2 regions of the Alteromonas sp. M12 genome follow, and region 1 is predicted to be linked to the other one. Evidence: predicted binding sites of a transcription regulator. Region 1 holds the regulator's gene; the other holds the start of a gene.
What was found. The regulator sigma-54, encoded in region 1, starts transcription at its own class of promoters, with help from an activator protein. The targets are predictions, from matches to a motif close to GTTGGCACGNNNNTNGNNT.
Positions count from the first base shown of each region.

Region 2: VUI23_RS14695 (DUF3192 domain-containing protein) is a predicted target of sigma-54. The motif match lies at 5,601-5,619, and genes of this name have one in related genera.

Region 1 is NZ_CP144164.1:776,482-784,183, reverse strand. Features, by position in the region: gene VUI23_RS03305 (calcium/sodium antiporter) at 1-641, shown strand, start outside; gene VUI23_RS03300 (KpsF/GutQ family sugar-phosphate isomerase) at 658-1,626, shown strand; gene kdsC (3-deoxy-manno-octulosonate-8-phosphatase KdsC) at 1,626-2,180, shown strand; gene lptC (LPS export ABC transporter periplasmic protein LptC) at 2,177-2,737, shown strand; gene lptA (lipopolysaccharide transport periplasmic protein LptA) at 2,724-3,281, shown strand; gene lptB (LPS export ABC transporter ATP-binding protein) at 3,281-4,006, shown strand; gene VUI23_RS03275 (RNA polymerase factor sigma-54) at 4,068-5,546, shown strand; gene hpf (ribosome hibernation promoting factor) at 5,574-5,861, shown strand; gene ptsN (PTS IIA-like nitrogen regulatory protein PtsN) at 5,880-6,326, shown strand; gene rapZ (RNase adapter RapZ) at 6,323-7,168, shown strand; gene VUI23_RS03255 (HPr family phosphocarrier protein) at 7,165-7,440, shown strand; gene mgtE (magnesium transporter) at 7,529-7,702, shown strand, end outside.
Region 2 is NZ_CP144164.1:3,401,659-3,409,360, forward strand. Features, by position in the region: gene VUI23_RS14680 (response regulator) at 1-3,215, shown strand, start outside; gene VUI23_RS14685 (GNAT family N-acetyltransferase) at 3,961-4,605, opposite strand; gene VUI23_RS14690 (DUF2789 family protein) at 4,889-5,119, shown strand; gene VUI23_RS14695 (DUF3192 domain-containing protein) at 5,190-5,552, opposite strand; gene VUI23_RS14700 (hypothetical protein) at 5,715-6,008, shown strand; gene syd (SecY-interacting protein) at 6,717-7,259, opposite strand; gene queF (NADPH-dependent 7-cyano-7-deazaguanine reductase QueF) at 7,424-7,702, shown strand, end outside.

The sequences.
Region 1 (7,702 bases):
CTGTTCTGTTATCTGTGACTTTGTTGGCCGTTTACTTTTTAGCAGATGGTCATTTAAGCTTTATTGAAGGTTTAGTGTTAATCGCTTTATTTGTGTTTACGATTGGGGGGTTAACCTGGATATCTCTAAGTGCTGAAAAAAATGATCCATTGCACACAGAAACCGCCGATGAAATTCCCCGCGATGTACCGCCATCAAAAGCTATTTTTTGGGTTGTTTTAGGGCTTATCTTCCTCCCCTTGAGCGCGCACTTCATGGTTGACTCTGCTGTTCATATCGCAAGATACTTGGGAATGAGTGAATTACTTATTGGTTTAACCATTATAGCGCTCGGTACTAGTTTACCGGAATTGGCAGCCTGTATAGCCGGAGTATTGAAAGGCGAAGACGATCTCGTATTAGGCAATATCATTGGTTCAAACATTTTCAATATTCTTGCCGTATTGGCTATGCCAGGACTTATATCCCCAGGAATAATAGACGAAAATGTCGCCAATCGAGATATGTACGCCATGTTATTCGTGACCGTCTTACTTATTTTATTTAGTTTTAATATCCGAGGCACAAGGCAAATAAACCGTTGGGAAGGTGTAGCCTTCGTCGTTTGTTATCTAGCCTATTGCGCATTCTTGTTTATTTAAATAAAGCGAATTAACTATGTCTTCAGATTATATCGCATCGGCACTTAAGGTATTAGAAATAGAGTCTAAAGCGATTCTACAGTTGCAAGAATATATTGATGAAAGTTTTGAAAGAAGTTGTCAAATCATTCAAAACTGTAAAGGAAAAGTGGTTGTTTGTGGCATGGGAAAATCAGGTCATATCGGCCATAAAATTGCCGCCACGCTAGCCAGCACTGGCACCCCCGCCTTTTTCATGCATCCTGGGGAAGCTAACCATGGTGATTTAGGGATGATAACCAACCAGGATGTATTGTTGGCTATTTCTAACTCTGGTGAAACGGCGGAGTTACTGAATTTAATCCCCGTGGTTAAACGAATGGAAGTCCCCATCATTTCAATGACAAACAGTACTACCAGCTCGTTAGGTAAACACTCTGATGAAGTACTGTGTATTAAGGTAGAACAAGAAGCCTGTTCGTTAGGGTTAGCACCAACCGCCAGTACGACTGCAACTTTGGCAATGGGTGATGCATTAGCTGTAGCATTATTAAACGCCAGTGGGTTTACCTCCGCCGATTTTGCGCTATCTCATCCAGGTGGAAGCTTAGGTCGTAGGCTGTTATTAACAATTGCAGATATCATGCATACAGGTGATGAGTTACCCTTAGTGAAATTAGATCAAACCGTGCGCAATGCTTTGTTCGAAATTTCTCGAAAAGGGCTAGGAATGACAGGAATAATAGACGAGACTGGCAAGTTGGTTGGGATTTTTACAGATGGTGACTTGCGCCGCATCCTTGATGATAGGATTGATATACACTCAACCCCAGTTTCTGAGGTAATGACAGCTAACAGCAAAACGGGTCGACCGGAAATGTTAGCAGTTGAAGGACTTAATTTGATGGAGAAATACAGTATCAATTCAATGTTTGCAGTAGATCATGAAAATAAGCCAGTTGGCGCATTAAATATGCATATGTTACTAAAAGCCGGAGTTGTTTAGTGTCAATTATTGAAACCCTTTATGGTCCAGTTAATAACCATTTCATTAATAAGCTTAGTAAAATTAAATTACTGGTGTGTGACGTAGATGGCATCTTCTCTGATGGCAGCATTTTTATGGGAAACAATGGTGAAGAACTTAAAGCGTTTCATACACTTGATGGCTATGGCGTAAAGTCAATGTTGGAAATTGGCATTGATGTGGCAATAGTCACTGGTCGCCAGTCCGCCATTGTGGAAAATAGAATGTCAGCCCTAGGCGTGTCTCTGATCATTCAAGGTGTCGAAGACAAAAAGACCGCAGTACATAAACTCAAAACGGGATTAAACCTAAAAAAAGAGAATATCGCTTCAATGGGTGATGATATGCCTGATGTAGGTATGTTTGAACAAAGCAGTGTGTCTATCAGTGTTCCTAATGGCCACCCATATGTGAAATCAGTGGCAGAATATGTCACTAAAACAACTGGTGGTGCTGGCGCAGTGAGAGAAATCTGTGATCTAATTTTGTTTGCCAACAACAAATTAAATCGTATTTACGGTAGTAGTGTATGAATCGTATCACCCTAAGCATTGGCATCTTGTTTGTGCTAGTCTTGATGGTATATGTGCCAGGGTGGATGGGTTCAGATCCAGAACAGACAGATTCTAGTAATGAAGATTCCTGGCAGCCTAATTATCAGGCGAGGAATATGCGCAGCACTCTTTACAATGAAAACGGCGAAGTGAATCATCAGGTATTCGCGCTTAAAATGGAACATTATCAAATCCTAGGCTTCACTTTATTCAGCCAACCTAAATACACCATCTATGTTTCCGATGAGCAAACGCCTTGGCATGTAGAAGCTGAGGAAGGCACGCTGTATGAGGATAATCGAATTCAATTAGAAACTGATGTAGAGATTAGAAGCCTCGATGAATCGGGATTTGTGCAAACAATCAGAACCCAGTTTTTAGAAATTAATTTAGTCGATAAAACAATGATGTCTGACGAACCGGTTGAGATAAACGGGAAAGATTTCACTGTTAAAAGTAACGGTTTTGTAGCAAATTTAACTACACAGGAATATGAACTTAAAAATCATGTGCAAACTCAATATGCGCCGCGTTAGCGCTTTATTTATTAGCTTAATGTTCAGCGCCGCTATTATTGCCGGTGAGAACGATTTTAGCTTGCCAATCAAAGTTGACTCAAAGTCGAATTTTTTTGATGGCAAAACCAAAACGTCGATATTTAGAAAAGACGTCAAAATCACCCAAGGTAGCCTTGAAATTTTGGCTGACGAAGTCGAGGTTATTGCGGGTTTAGGGGAAGGTAAAGAAGTTTTTATTGCCCGAGGTAAACCAGCAAAATACAGCCAAACCCTCGATGATGGCAGTAATATTAGTGCCGCGGCCAATGAAATTAAATATGAAGTATCGAATCGTACTCTGACACTCAATGGTGCAGCCGAATTAAATCAGGATAGTAGCCTTGTTAAAGGTGAATCGATTCAATTTAATATGGAATTAGAGCAATTGATAGCAGAAAGTGACGGCAACGCAGAAGGCGGGGTCACTGCCATTTTCCAACCCGAAAGCATTCGCAATCGGCAAACTGACGACACTAAAAAAACTGAAGAAGAGCAAGACAAGTTGCAGGATGAAAAACCTTAATGGCAACGTTAAAAGCGACCAATTTAGCGAAGTCTTATAAATCTCGGCAAGTGGTGCGAGATGTAAGCATTGAAGTTTCTACTGGACAGATTGTTGGCCTGTTAGGTCCCAATGGTGCAGGTAAAACGACCACCTTCTATATGATTGTTGGGTTAGTGCCACTCGATAAAGGCGAGATTTATATTGATCAGACCGAGTTAACCTTACAACCCATGCACATCCGTGCACGAAAAGGAATTGGTTATCTTCCTCAAGAATCATCTATATTTCGTAAGTTAACCGTTTACCAAAATATCATGGCAATTTTGCAAACCCGAAAAGAATTAAGTTCTGATCAGCGAGAAGAGCAAGCGGATGCATTATTGGATGAATTCAATATTAACCATATTCGTAACAGCCTTGGCATGAGTTTATCAGGCGGGGAGCGCAGAAGAGTCGAGATCGCTCGTGCATTAGCGGCCGCCCCTGAGTTTATTCTATTGGATGAACCCTTTGCTGGTGTTGACCCGATTTCAGTAAACGATATAAAAAAAATAATTCAACACCTACGCGATAGAGGTATTGGTGTATTAATAACTGATCATAATGTGCGTGAAACGCTAGACGTGTGTGAAAAAGCGTATATTGTGAGTCATGGTGAATTGATAGCTTCTGGAACCGCAGAAGAAGTTTTAAATAATCAACAAGTCAGAGATGTATACCTTGGCGAGCAATTCAAGCTATAGTAGAGGTATGTTGTTTTTAACCAAAGCTTTGTGGCTAAACAAGTAAGAATAAAAAAACTAAATGAAACCCTCGTTACAATTAAAATTCAGCCAGCAACTAACAATGACGCCTCAATTGCAACAGGCTATACGTCTATTGCAATTATCAACGCTGGATTTACAACAGGAAATACAGGAAGCGTTAGAATCGAATCCACTTTTAGAAGTAGAAGACGGTTCAGATATCCCTACTGGGGATTCCGCTTTAGCAGACAGTAATGACAAGTTCTCAGAGGAGACGGTATCCGCAAGTTCTGATTCCATGGATACAAACGAGGCATTAGAAAAAGCAGATATCCCAGACGAATTACCCATAGATAGCACATGGGACGAATATATCAGTGCCTCCTCAGCCCCCGCCTCAATAAGCGGTGGTAGTGGCGGCGATGACGACCAAATTTTCCAAGGTGAAACAACCGAAAATATTCAAGATCACCTATTGTGGCAGATGCGCTTAACGCCTTTTTCTGAAGTTGATACTGCCATAGCAATCGCAATTATCGACTCTATTGATGAGTCTGGTTACCTCACTATCAGCACCGAAGATGTTCTTGCTAGTCTCGACCATGAAGAGGTTGAACTTGATGAGGTGGAATGCGTTTTAAAACGTATTCAAATGTTCGACCCTATTGGTTCAGGCTCAAGAAATCCGCAAGAATGTTTAATGGTACAAATGAATCAATTTGCACCTGACACCCCTTGGTTAAATGAAGCTAAGTTATTAATCAGCGAATATGCTGACTTATTAGGCAGTAAAGATTACCGAACTTTAATGCGTAAAACTCGTCTAAAAGAAGACGAATTACGAGAAGCTATGCGGTTATTGCAAACACTCAATCCACGCCCTGGTAGTTCATTGTTAATCGGTGAATCTGAATACGTCATTCCAGATGTTTCAGTGATGAAGAAAAATGGTCGTTGGCAAGTTGAGCTAAATCCCGATAGTTTGCCTAAGCTGAATGTAAATCAGCAATATGCGGCAATGAGCCGGAACGCTAAAAACACCAGTGATAGTCAATTTATTCGGTCGCATATGCAAGAAGCCAAGTGGTTTATAAAAAGTCTAGAGAGTCGTAATGACACTTTACTCAAAGTCGCAAACTGCATTGTTCAGCAGCAGGTTGGTTTTTTTGAGCATGGACCTGAAATGATGAAACCAATGGTGTTAAATGATGTCGCAGAAATGGTAGATATGCATGAATCAACTATTTCCCGTGTTACCACACAGAAATATATGCATACGCCTAGAGGAATTTATGAACTTAAATACTTTTTCTCCAGCCATGTAGCAACTGATTCTGGAGGAGAGTGTTCCTCAACGGCAATTCGCGCATTAATTAAAAAACTCGTCGCAGCAGAGCTTCCTACCAAGCCTCTTAGCGACAGTAAGATTGCTGATCTACTGGCAGACCAAGGTATTCAGGTCGCCCGTAGGACAATAGCAAAATACCGGGAGTCTTTATCGATCCCACCGTCTAACCAACGCAAGAGCCTGCTGTAGGCTCAACAACAGAAGGAATACGCTAATATGCAAATTAACCTTACTGGCCATCATGTAGAAATTACAGATTCTTTGCGAGATTATGTAGACAATAAATTTACAAAGCTAGAAAGGCATTTTGATCATATCAACAATGTCCATGTCATTCTTAATGTCGAGAAGCTTAATCAAAAAGCTGAAGCGACAGTTCATCTTAGCGGAGGCGAAGTATTTGCAACCTCAGAGCACAACGATATGTACGCAGCAATTGACGGATTGATAGATAAGCTTGATCGACAGGTAATCAAGCACAAGGAAAAAATTAAGCGTCATTAACATATATTAGATTAATTAATGGAAATTAAAGACATCCTTTCCCCTGACTGCACAAGTTGTGCAGTCCAGGGGACAAGTAAAAAACGAATTCTTGAAACTATCAGCCTAATAGCGGCAGAAAAAATCGATGACATTGATCAGACAACGATTTTAAATAGTCTGGTTAGCCGCGAAAAGATGGGCAGCACAGGAATCGGGAATGGTATTGCATTGCCACACGGTAGACTGTCGGGTTTAAAGGATGTGGTCGCAGTGCTAATCACCAGTGATCCTTCTATCAACTTTGACGCTGTGGATAATTGTCCTGTGGACATATTTTTCGCAATTTTAGTACCTGAAGATAAAGCCGCCGGACACCTGCAAACCTTAGCAACCATCGCGACAAAATTAAGTGATAAGGAAATTCTGAAACGTATTCGTCGTGCAGAAGATAATGCTCAGTTATACGAGGCAATCGTTGCATGAAACTGATAATTATTAGTGGCCGCTCTGGTTCAGGAAAATCTATTGCACTAAGGTCTTTAGAAGACTTAGGTTACTATTGCGTCGACAATATTCCAGTTAACCTATTACCGACTCTAACCCATACGGTTATGGATGAATATGACCAAGTGGCCGTGAGTATCGATGTTAGAAACCTTCCCAAGGTACCTGGTGAATTAGTCGAAATTCTTGATTATTTGCCTGCCACTTGGGACATGACCATAGTCTATTTAGATGCCAGTGATGACATGCTGATAAAACGCTTCAGCGAAACTCGTCGACTGCATCCGTTATCTCGTCAAAACAAATCTCTTTCGGATGCGATTCAGGCAGAGGGTCAACTGTTAGCCCCTATTGCGGAACGCGCCGACTTATATCTAGATACAGACAAACTTTCGGTGCATCAATTAGCTGAATTGGTTCGAGAGCGAATTCTAGGCAAGAAAAGCTCTAGGCTAGTTTTGGTATTTGAATCCTTCGGTTTTAAATACGGCATTCCTAAAGACGCCGATTATGTATTCGATGCGCGATTTTTACCTAACCCACATTGGGAGCCAGACTTAAAGCACCTCAGTGGATTAGACTCTCCGGTCGAGATATTTTTAGGCTCACAGCCAATAGTGACGAAATTTATCTGGCAAATTCAAAATCTCATTTCAACTTGGCTTCCTCATCTAGAAAGAAACAATCGTAGTTACGTGACAGTAGCAATCGGTTGTACTGGAGGCCAACATCGCTCAGTTTATGTGGCTGAGTCACTCGCTAAAACATTTTCAGCGTCTCACCCAGATGTTCAAATAAGGCACCGAGAGTTAAATCGATGAATCGATTTGAAAAGCAAATAGTCATCGTTAACAAACTTGGATTACACGCAAGAGCGGCTACTGAATTAGTCAAAGTAGCCAATCAATTTGATGCCGTTGTTACCCTAGTTCAAGGGGAGAAATCGGCTTCCGCAAATAGTGTATTGGGCTTGATGATGTTAGAAAGCTCCCAAGGCAAAGAAGTTAACGTCATTAGCGAAGGAGTCGATGCTGAACACGCCCTTGCCGCGATTGAAAAACTCATAGTTGAGAAATTTCACGAAAACGAATAGTTAAGCAATGTGCAAATAATTGCTGACCTGCTGCCCTTAGTCCTCTAAACTATTAGTATTAGTAGTTTTTTCATTGAGCTGCATATTCATGGCAGAAGCATTAGAGGTTAAACACGCCCAACGACAACTGAAGGCTATCAATCAAGCCTTGGCCAGTGGTCGCTTTATGCATGTCCGCAAAACAATTCACGACATGCCAGCTTGCGACATCGCCCTTCTTCTAGAGTCTTCCCCAAGCAAATCAAGAACTGAACTGTGGGAA
Region 2 (7,702 bases), 2.4 Mb from region 1:
GTGTGGTCATTTCCTTCAGCCCTGCGAAAAAGCTGCTATCCGCTCAAACCATCGTTAAAAATCTATTGGCAAGGTATGAAGTGGCGAAACAGTCGGGCATTGGTGTTTGGCAATATGACTTTTCTTCTAAACAAATGGTGTGGGACGAGCAGATGTGTCGATTGTACGACGTATCTCCAGAGCATTACTCAACTGACATACAAGATTGGTTTTCATTTATCCACCCTGAAGATAGAGAAATGGCGATCAACGAATTTCAGCAAGCCAATAAATTAAACAATAAATATGAAGCTGAATTTCGAATTAAAACCGCAACTGAAAAAGAAAAATACATTCAAGCGTTTGGTCAGGTTATACGCACAGGCGACAACAGCCCACTTAAAATTACGGGTATCAATATTGACTTAACGGAGCAATATGAAACCCAACAAAAACTACTAGAAAGCAAAGCGGAAAATGAGTTTTTAGCCAGCATTGTGCAAGAATCCGAAAACGCGATCATGATATTTAACCCAGATATGACAATCGAATGGGTTAATCCGGCGTTTATCAAATTGAGTGGCTTCACCCTAGCGGAAATCGTCGGTAAATCCCCTCAAGAGTTTTTGTTTGGTCCTCAAACAGACACCTCAACGGTGCTTAAAATCAAACAAGCAATCGCTAATGGCAAGGGCCACAGTTACGAGTTAATTCATTATAATAAACAAGGTCAAACTCTTTGGTTTCGGGCAAATATAAAACCGCTATTTGAGAACGACAAAATCGTTCGAATCATAGTTGTTGCCACAGATATTACAAAATCTAAACAACAAGAACTCGAGCTCGTAAACTACAGTAACATGCAGGACGCTATTCTAAATAGTGCCAATCTGATCATTATGTCCACCAATTTATCGGGCAATATCATCACTTACAATAACTTTGCAGAAAAGACACTTGAACATCATCGAAGTTCGGTCGTTGGTCTATTAACCCCAGAGTTGTTCTTTAAATCAGAGTCATTAGCAGTTCATGCCAAACACCTCAGCACCAAGCTCGGTAAAGAAATCCCATCAGGAATGGCGTCAATAACCTATTCCGCCAGACAAGGGATTGCTGACGAATTTGAAACTCAATTTATAAGCAAGAGTGGCAAGCTAATTCCAATTCAGTTAACGATAACCCCAGTGATGAATGCTGACAAAGATGTTGAAGGCTTTTTATTTATAGGGCGAGATATCACTGAACTTAAGCGCATTGAGGAAGAAAAAGAGCGCAGTGCTTCGTTATTGATGGCCACTGGAAAAGTAGCCAAATTAGGGGCTTGGGAAGTGAATTTCACAACGGGCGAGATATATTGGTCTGATGAAGTTTATCGCATTCATGAACTGCCCATCGGTAGCAAAATTGATGTTGAAAATGCGATTAATTTTTATCTGCCAGAAGACCGTCAAAAAGTACAAGATGCATTAACAGAAGCAGTAACTAACAACATCCCATTCGATTTTCAATTGCCGTTTATCACCGCAAATAACAAAAAAATATGGGTGAAGTCTTTCGGGTTTAGAGAGCATAACCAAAAAGGTGAGGTTATTTTACGAGGCGCATTTCAAGACATAACGGAATTAAAAGAAGCAGAGGAAAAAGCAAAAGTTGCCAGTCAGGCCAAAAGCGACTTTTTAGCGAATATGAGTCACGAAATTCGAACTCCCATAAATGGCATTATTGGTATGAATGATCTTCTGCTAAATACGCCGTTGTCAGAACAACAGTTAAAATATGCAGAGTTGGCGCAAAGTAGTGGTCACATTTTACTGACCTTAATTAATGATATTTTAGACTTTTCAAAAATTGAAGCCGGTAAGTTAGAAATCGAAAATATAGAATTTGATCTGCATGAAATGCTGAATAAATTCATAGAGAGTTTCTCAATTCGAGCAGAAGACAAACATTTGGAACTGATATTTTCCATGCACCCAAGTGTTCCAAGATGGATTCAAGGTGATCCTGGCAGAATACGGCAAATACTCACAAACTTAACCAGTAACGCAATCAAATTCACCCAACAAGGTGAAATCGTTATTAAAGTTAATTTGACCAGTGAAAATAAACTGATCTTTTGTGTGATAGATTCTGGAATGGGTATTTCCAAAGAAAAACAACAACAACTGTTCCACAAGTTTAGTCAATTAGACGCCTCAACCACGCGCAAATTTGGTGGCACGGGTTTGGGTCTTTCCATCGCCAAAGAACTGGTAGAGTTATTGAACGGCGAAATTGGGGTTAACAGTGAATGGCAAAAAGGCTCTGAATTTTGGTTTACCCTTCAGTTTGAGCCTGCTGTAAATAAGCATAACACGCAAAAATACGATTTATCCAAAGCAAATCTAGCGCAATTGAAAGTGCTGGTTGTGGATGATAACCAAACCAGTCGAGACGTTTTGTCATCCATTCTGGAATCGGAAAAAATTAAGGTTGTGCAAGCCCAAAATTCTCCTGAAGCGTTAAAAACACTGCGTAAACATTGTGAAATTAGAGACAAAATAGATATCGCAATTATCGATGCGGATATGCCTGGTATCAATGGCACAGAATTAGGCAAAGCGATTAAAAGTGATGAAAGGTTTGCATCGTTGAATATGATTTTAATGACAGCGAGTGCAAGACGAGGAGATGCTCAGAAGTTTAAAAATATAGGTTTTGATGCATACTTTCATAAACCCATTAAAAATGACGATTTGTTTTTTGCAATTACCCAAATTAGTAATCAAAAACTCATTAAATCAGAAACAAGAAAACAACAAATTGAATTAATAACCCGACACAATGCTACCAGTCCATCAAAAGCAGTGCCGCGTATTTTGTTAGTCGAAGACAATGCGATTAACCAAGCAGTAGCAAAGGAAATGCTTAAAAAATTAGACTGTATTACTGAGTTAGCAAATAACGGTATGGAAGCAATTGAACAGTTGAGCCGAGCGACGACTCCTTTTGATATTGTACTAATGGATTGCCAGATGCCAATAATGGATGGCTACGAAGCCAGTAGAATAATACGTGGATACCAAGGTGTAAATTTTGATCCGAACATTCCGATTATCGCGTTAACCGCCAATGCAATGAAAGGAGATAAGGAAAAGTGCTTTGATGCTGGGATGGATGGATATATCAGTAAACCAATAATCATCGAAGATTTAGAGCAAGGTTTACTCAAGTGGATCGACAAGAAGCATTAAACAAATAAAATAAAAAAGGTGTGTCTAATAAATTAGACACACCTTTCAGAATTTTGAGAATCCCTCTCAGCTTTCCTTCGCTATTAAACCATCCCGGTCAACATCCGTATACGCCCCTTTCCCTCTATTCTCGCTCATCCTTAAGTGAGTCACTCTTCCTAAGTGAGTCCCTTTCCTTTATTCCTTATTTAGCTGCACATCCTTACTTACAGCATTTCTCATCCTTAAGATTGTCCTTCGTCTTCCCTATCTATCCTTGAGTTTGTAGTCCTTTACTAAATGCTCATCCTGACCATTTTCTTTCATCCAATGAAAGTGTCCTTCTGGCTTTCCTTAAGTCTTCCTGACCCGTCGTATTTCCCTGTGACGAGGTATAAGATAAAGCAATTAAAAGTTTCTACTAGTACCCAATCTAGCTTTATTTTGTAAGCCATTATACTAAAGTCTACATTTTGAAAAATAAGCCTTTAAATTCATAAAGTTAAATAAAAGGTAAGCTTTACCCTAAGTGTTTATTCCGCTTAAGACCTACAGCCATGTACGAAATATCTTACAAATAAAAAGGTTATTTTCTTACTCTAGAATTTGAACCTAATGGATTTAATGAAAATGAATTTAAAATTTTACTGATTTTGCGGATTTTAGATTGCTGAAAATGACAATAAGAAACGGTATTAGTAGGGTAAAGTAAGACTAAACAATGCAAGATGGTTACTTTACCCTTTAGAATAAATTCCGCGGTTTTTTACTCTGACCGAGGTCTAAACATTATTTGCCCAGTTATGCGTGAGACTTTTAGTTCATCAATATGTTCATATTTTCCGTCGGAGAAGAATGACAAACATTTAGGTAGAGTGACATAAACCCCAACACCTTCACTTTTTTCTTCTTCTAGCACAATACTATCAATCGCACTCATTAAAACGTGTCCAAGACCTCTGTGCTGATGATCTGGATGCACTCCAATAAACGACAACATATGGTATTTTTCATGGGGAATACGCTCTCTTACCCGCTGTTCCTTTTCGATCATTTGCTTGGTGCCTATATAACCAGCGGTAAGCAACATCTTTAAGCGCCAATGCCAAAATCGGTCGGGGTTGAACGCACTATCAGGTTTAATCATACATGCTACTGCCAATAAACGTTCATCTTCAAAAAGACCAATCATTGGCTGTTTAGCGGTCCAAAAGGCATTTAACTCTTCTCTAATTGCGCCCCTTAAACGGGATTCATACCCTTCCTTCTCAGAATCGAATATATCTAAAAACAGCGGATCATCATGATAAGCTTGATATAAAATTGATGCGGCAATTTTTAAATCTTCAGCGGCCAGATAAACAGCTTTGATTTTATCTAGCGGATTTATGTCTTGTGCAGTATTTGACATAGTTCGACTCTCTTCAATTAGGAAGTTTCACTCTACATAATTATTAACCAATTGTTAACAACTCATTAAAAATAACGGCAAACTAATTTTACTATTTTGGCTAGATGAGGTTGATTTATAGTCTTTTCCCCCCAAGACTTAAGTAGAGGCAGTGAAAGGGTGCGAATGACAATGAACTAGATTGACTCAGTGAGAACAAGTAATCCAAACTTTCACAACAAGTACCAATCTACATGAAATGCCAACACAACTCGAGTTTAGAATTCCATCAAGGAGACATTAAATGCTAACTGAAAATTTAGAGTTAAAGGATTTGTTTCTGCAATTAGGTTTAGCCAATGACGAGGAGTCAATTGAAAACTTTATAGCTCAGCACAAAGGATTGGATAAATCGACAAAACTAGAAGAAGCTAGTTTTTGGACACAGGCTCAATCGACTTTTATTAGACAATCTTTTTTTGAAGATGCGGAATGGACTGAGTTGATCGATCAGCTAGACAATCGACTACGATAATATTAATAGCAGGCCAAGAATATGGCTTGGCCTGCTGCTTCCAAACTAGGCGTAGCAGAAAAAGTGAAGCTTAGATATTGTTGTAAGCAGAGTCGCCCCAACCAATTAAATTACCATTTTTGAACACCAAAGGCGTGCATTCATCTTTAGTTGTGACACCATCACCTTCGCGACGCTGGGTGCGATAAAACAAAACATTTATTTCATCATTATTTTGTTGATATAGTTCACTGAAATCTGGCGTGCCCATGCGACTTCTAATATCTTCGATGGCTGTATTGGATTCCAGTCTTGCAATCGCCTTTCTATTTTTACGTTCTTTTTGTTCCCAATCCGATTGGTATGAGTAATCCCCTTCCCCACCAACCGATATAACACATCCAGATAATGTCAGTGGTAATACTAATGCTGCAGCAACAAGCGTTTTTTTCATTTTAGTTTCCTTGGTGTTGTATTTATGTTTGTTAATTAGCATTCCACAATACAAAATCGAGGCCAAAATTTAACTTATTGTTTTATATATAAAAAAATTAATGCATGTGATTACCAATACCGCTAAGATAGGCACATTCGCTAAATATTAGTGTTTTTCATCATGTCTAATCAGTTTCAGTATATTGCGTCACTATGTAAGAACTTAAAATCCAACGGGAAAGTTCCCAGTGTGGCATTAATTAAAAAGGCCTCAAATCGTCCGTTACCATTGCGGGATATCATTGATGTACTAAAACGCTGGCAAGACGATCCAGATCAATTCCCTTCTACACCAGTTGAGGAAGCATCGCCTCAAAAACCAAATGATTTAATGCAGCATATTGTTACATTGGAAAAGCGCATCGAGTCATTGGAACAACAAGTATTGAATTTAACCCAGTCCCTGCAAAAATAATTGCACAGCCCTACTCCATGGCCTGTAGGCGGGTGTTTTAACCCCGCGGGAAATTAGATAGATTCCATGGCCTGTAGGCGGGAGTTTTAACCCCGCGGGAAATTAGATAGATTCCGTGGCCTGTAGGCGGGTGTTTTAACCCCGCGGGAGATTAGATAGATTCCATAGCCTGTAGGCGGCGGCTTTAGCCCCGCGGGAAATTAGATAGATTCCGTGGCCTGTAGGCGGGTGTTTTAACCCCGTGGGAGATTAGATAGATTCCATGGCCTGAAGACCATGCTACAACGGCGGTGGATTAATTTATTCCATAGCCTGTAGGCGGGTGTTTTAACCCCGCGGGAGATTAGATAGATTCCGTGGCCTGTAGGCGGGTGTTTTAACCCCGCGGGAGATTAGATAGATTCCATAGCCTGTAGGCGGGTGTTTTAACCCCGCGGGAGATTAGATAGATTCCATGGCCTGAAGACCATGCTACAACGGCGGTGGATTAATTTATTCCATAGCCTGTAGGCGGGTGTTTTAACCCCGCGGGAGATTAGATAGATTCCATGGCCTGTAGGCGGCGGCTTTAGCCCCGCGGTGCAACCGTAAAAAACCATGGCCTGAAGGCCATGCTACAACGGCGATGGATTAATTTATTCCATGGCCTGTAGGCGGGTGTTTTAACCCCGCGGGAGATTTGATTTATCCCATGGCCTGAAGGCCATGCTACAGGCGTGGTGATAACTGCTGGATGAATTCGATTAATGAGTCCGCTAAGGTTTCTTGGGGCTCTAACCCTATCTGCTCTAACATTACTCTCCCAGACTCATTGTGTACACTGACAATAAAATCATCTTCGTCAGTAACAGCAAAGAACAATGTATCTTGTTGACCTAAACGTCTTTTCATCAATACATGGGCAACTAAATTTTGCTGTAAACGCTCAAAATCTTCGTCGTTCCACGGCATCAACAATTGCAAGTTTCCCCGTGCCGTTTTAGCATTTAGATTATCACTCCAAAAGCAGGTATAGTACTCCTTAAGTTGTTCATCCATCTTAATTTCAAGGGCTTGCTCAAAGTGCTCGAAGTGCTTTTGACTTGTTTGTTTGACGGGTATCCAAGGAACCCATTCATCTTGCTCACCGGTTTGTTGATAGCATTTTGATGGCCAATTTTCATCATACTGAATAACTAACGGGTGCTGATTGCGTTGATGACAATCGACATATTCAGAAACAAAATTTTGTAGTGCCGAATCAATGCTCACAGACTACACTTCCTTATATTTAAATTTAAGATGACTTGAAACAATCAAGGTGAATACCAATTATCTGCGATAATACGCAAACAAAACCGGTCAAAAGTACAGATACCTAAGATAAATCAACACTTAAGGTATACTGCAGAAGTATTGTATAACGAGAAGGCTAAATGACAAATAAAACCGATGAGATACGTAATTCGTCTCCGGCACTAGAAAACCTTACATTAGGTAAGACAGTAGAATATGTGCAAACCTATTCCCCCGATTTACTTCAGGCAGTTCCGCGCAGTCTAAGCCGGCAAGCAATTGGTTTAACCGATAAACTGCCATTTAGCGGCGAAGATATCTGGAACGGTTATGAGCTTTCATGGCTTAATCTGCGAGGTAAACCCCAAGTCGCAATCATGCAATGTATCGTTCCTTGTGACTCGCCAAATCTAATTGAA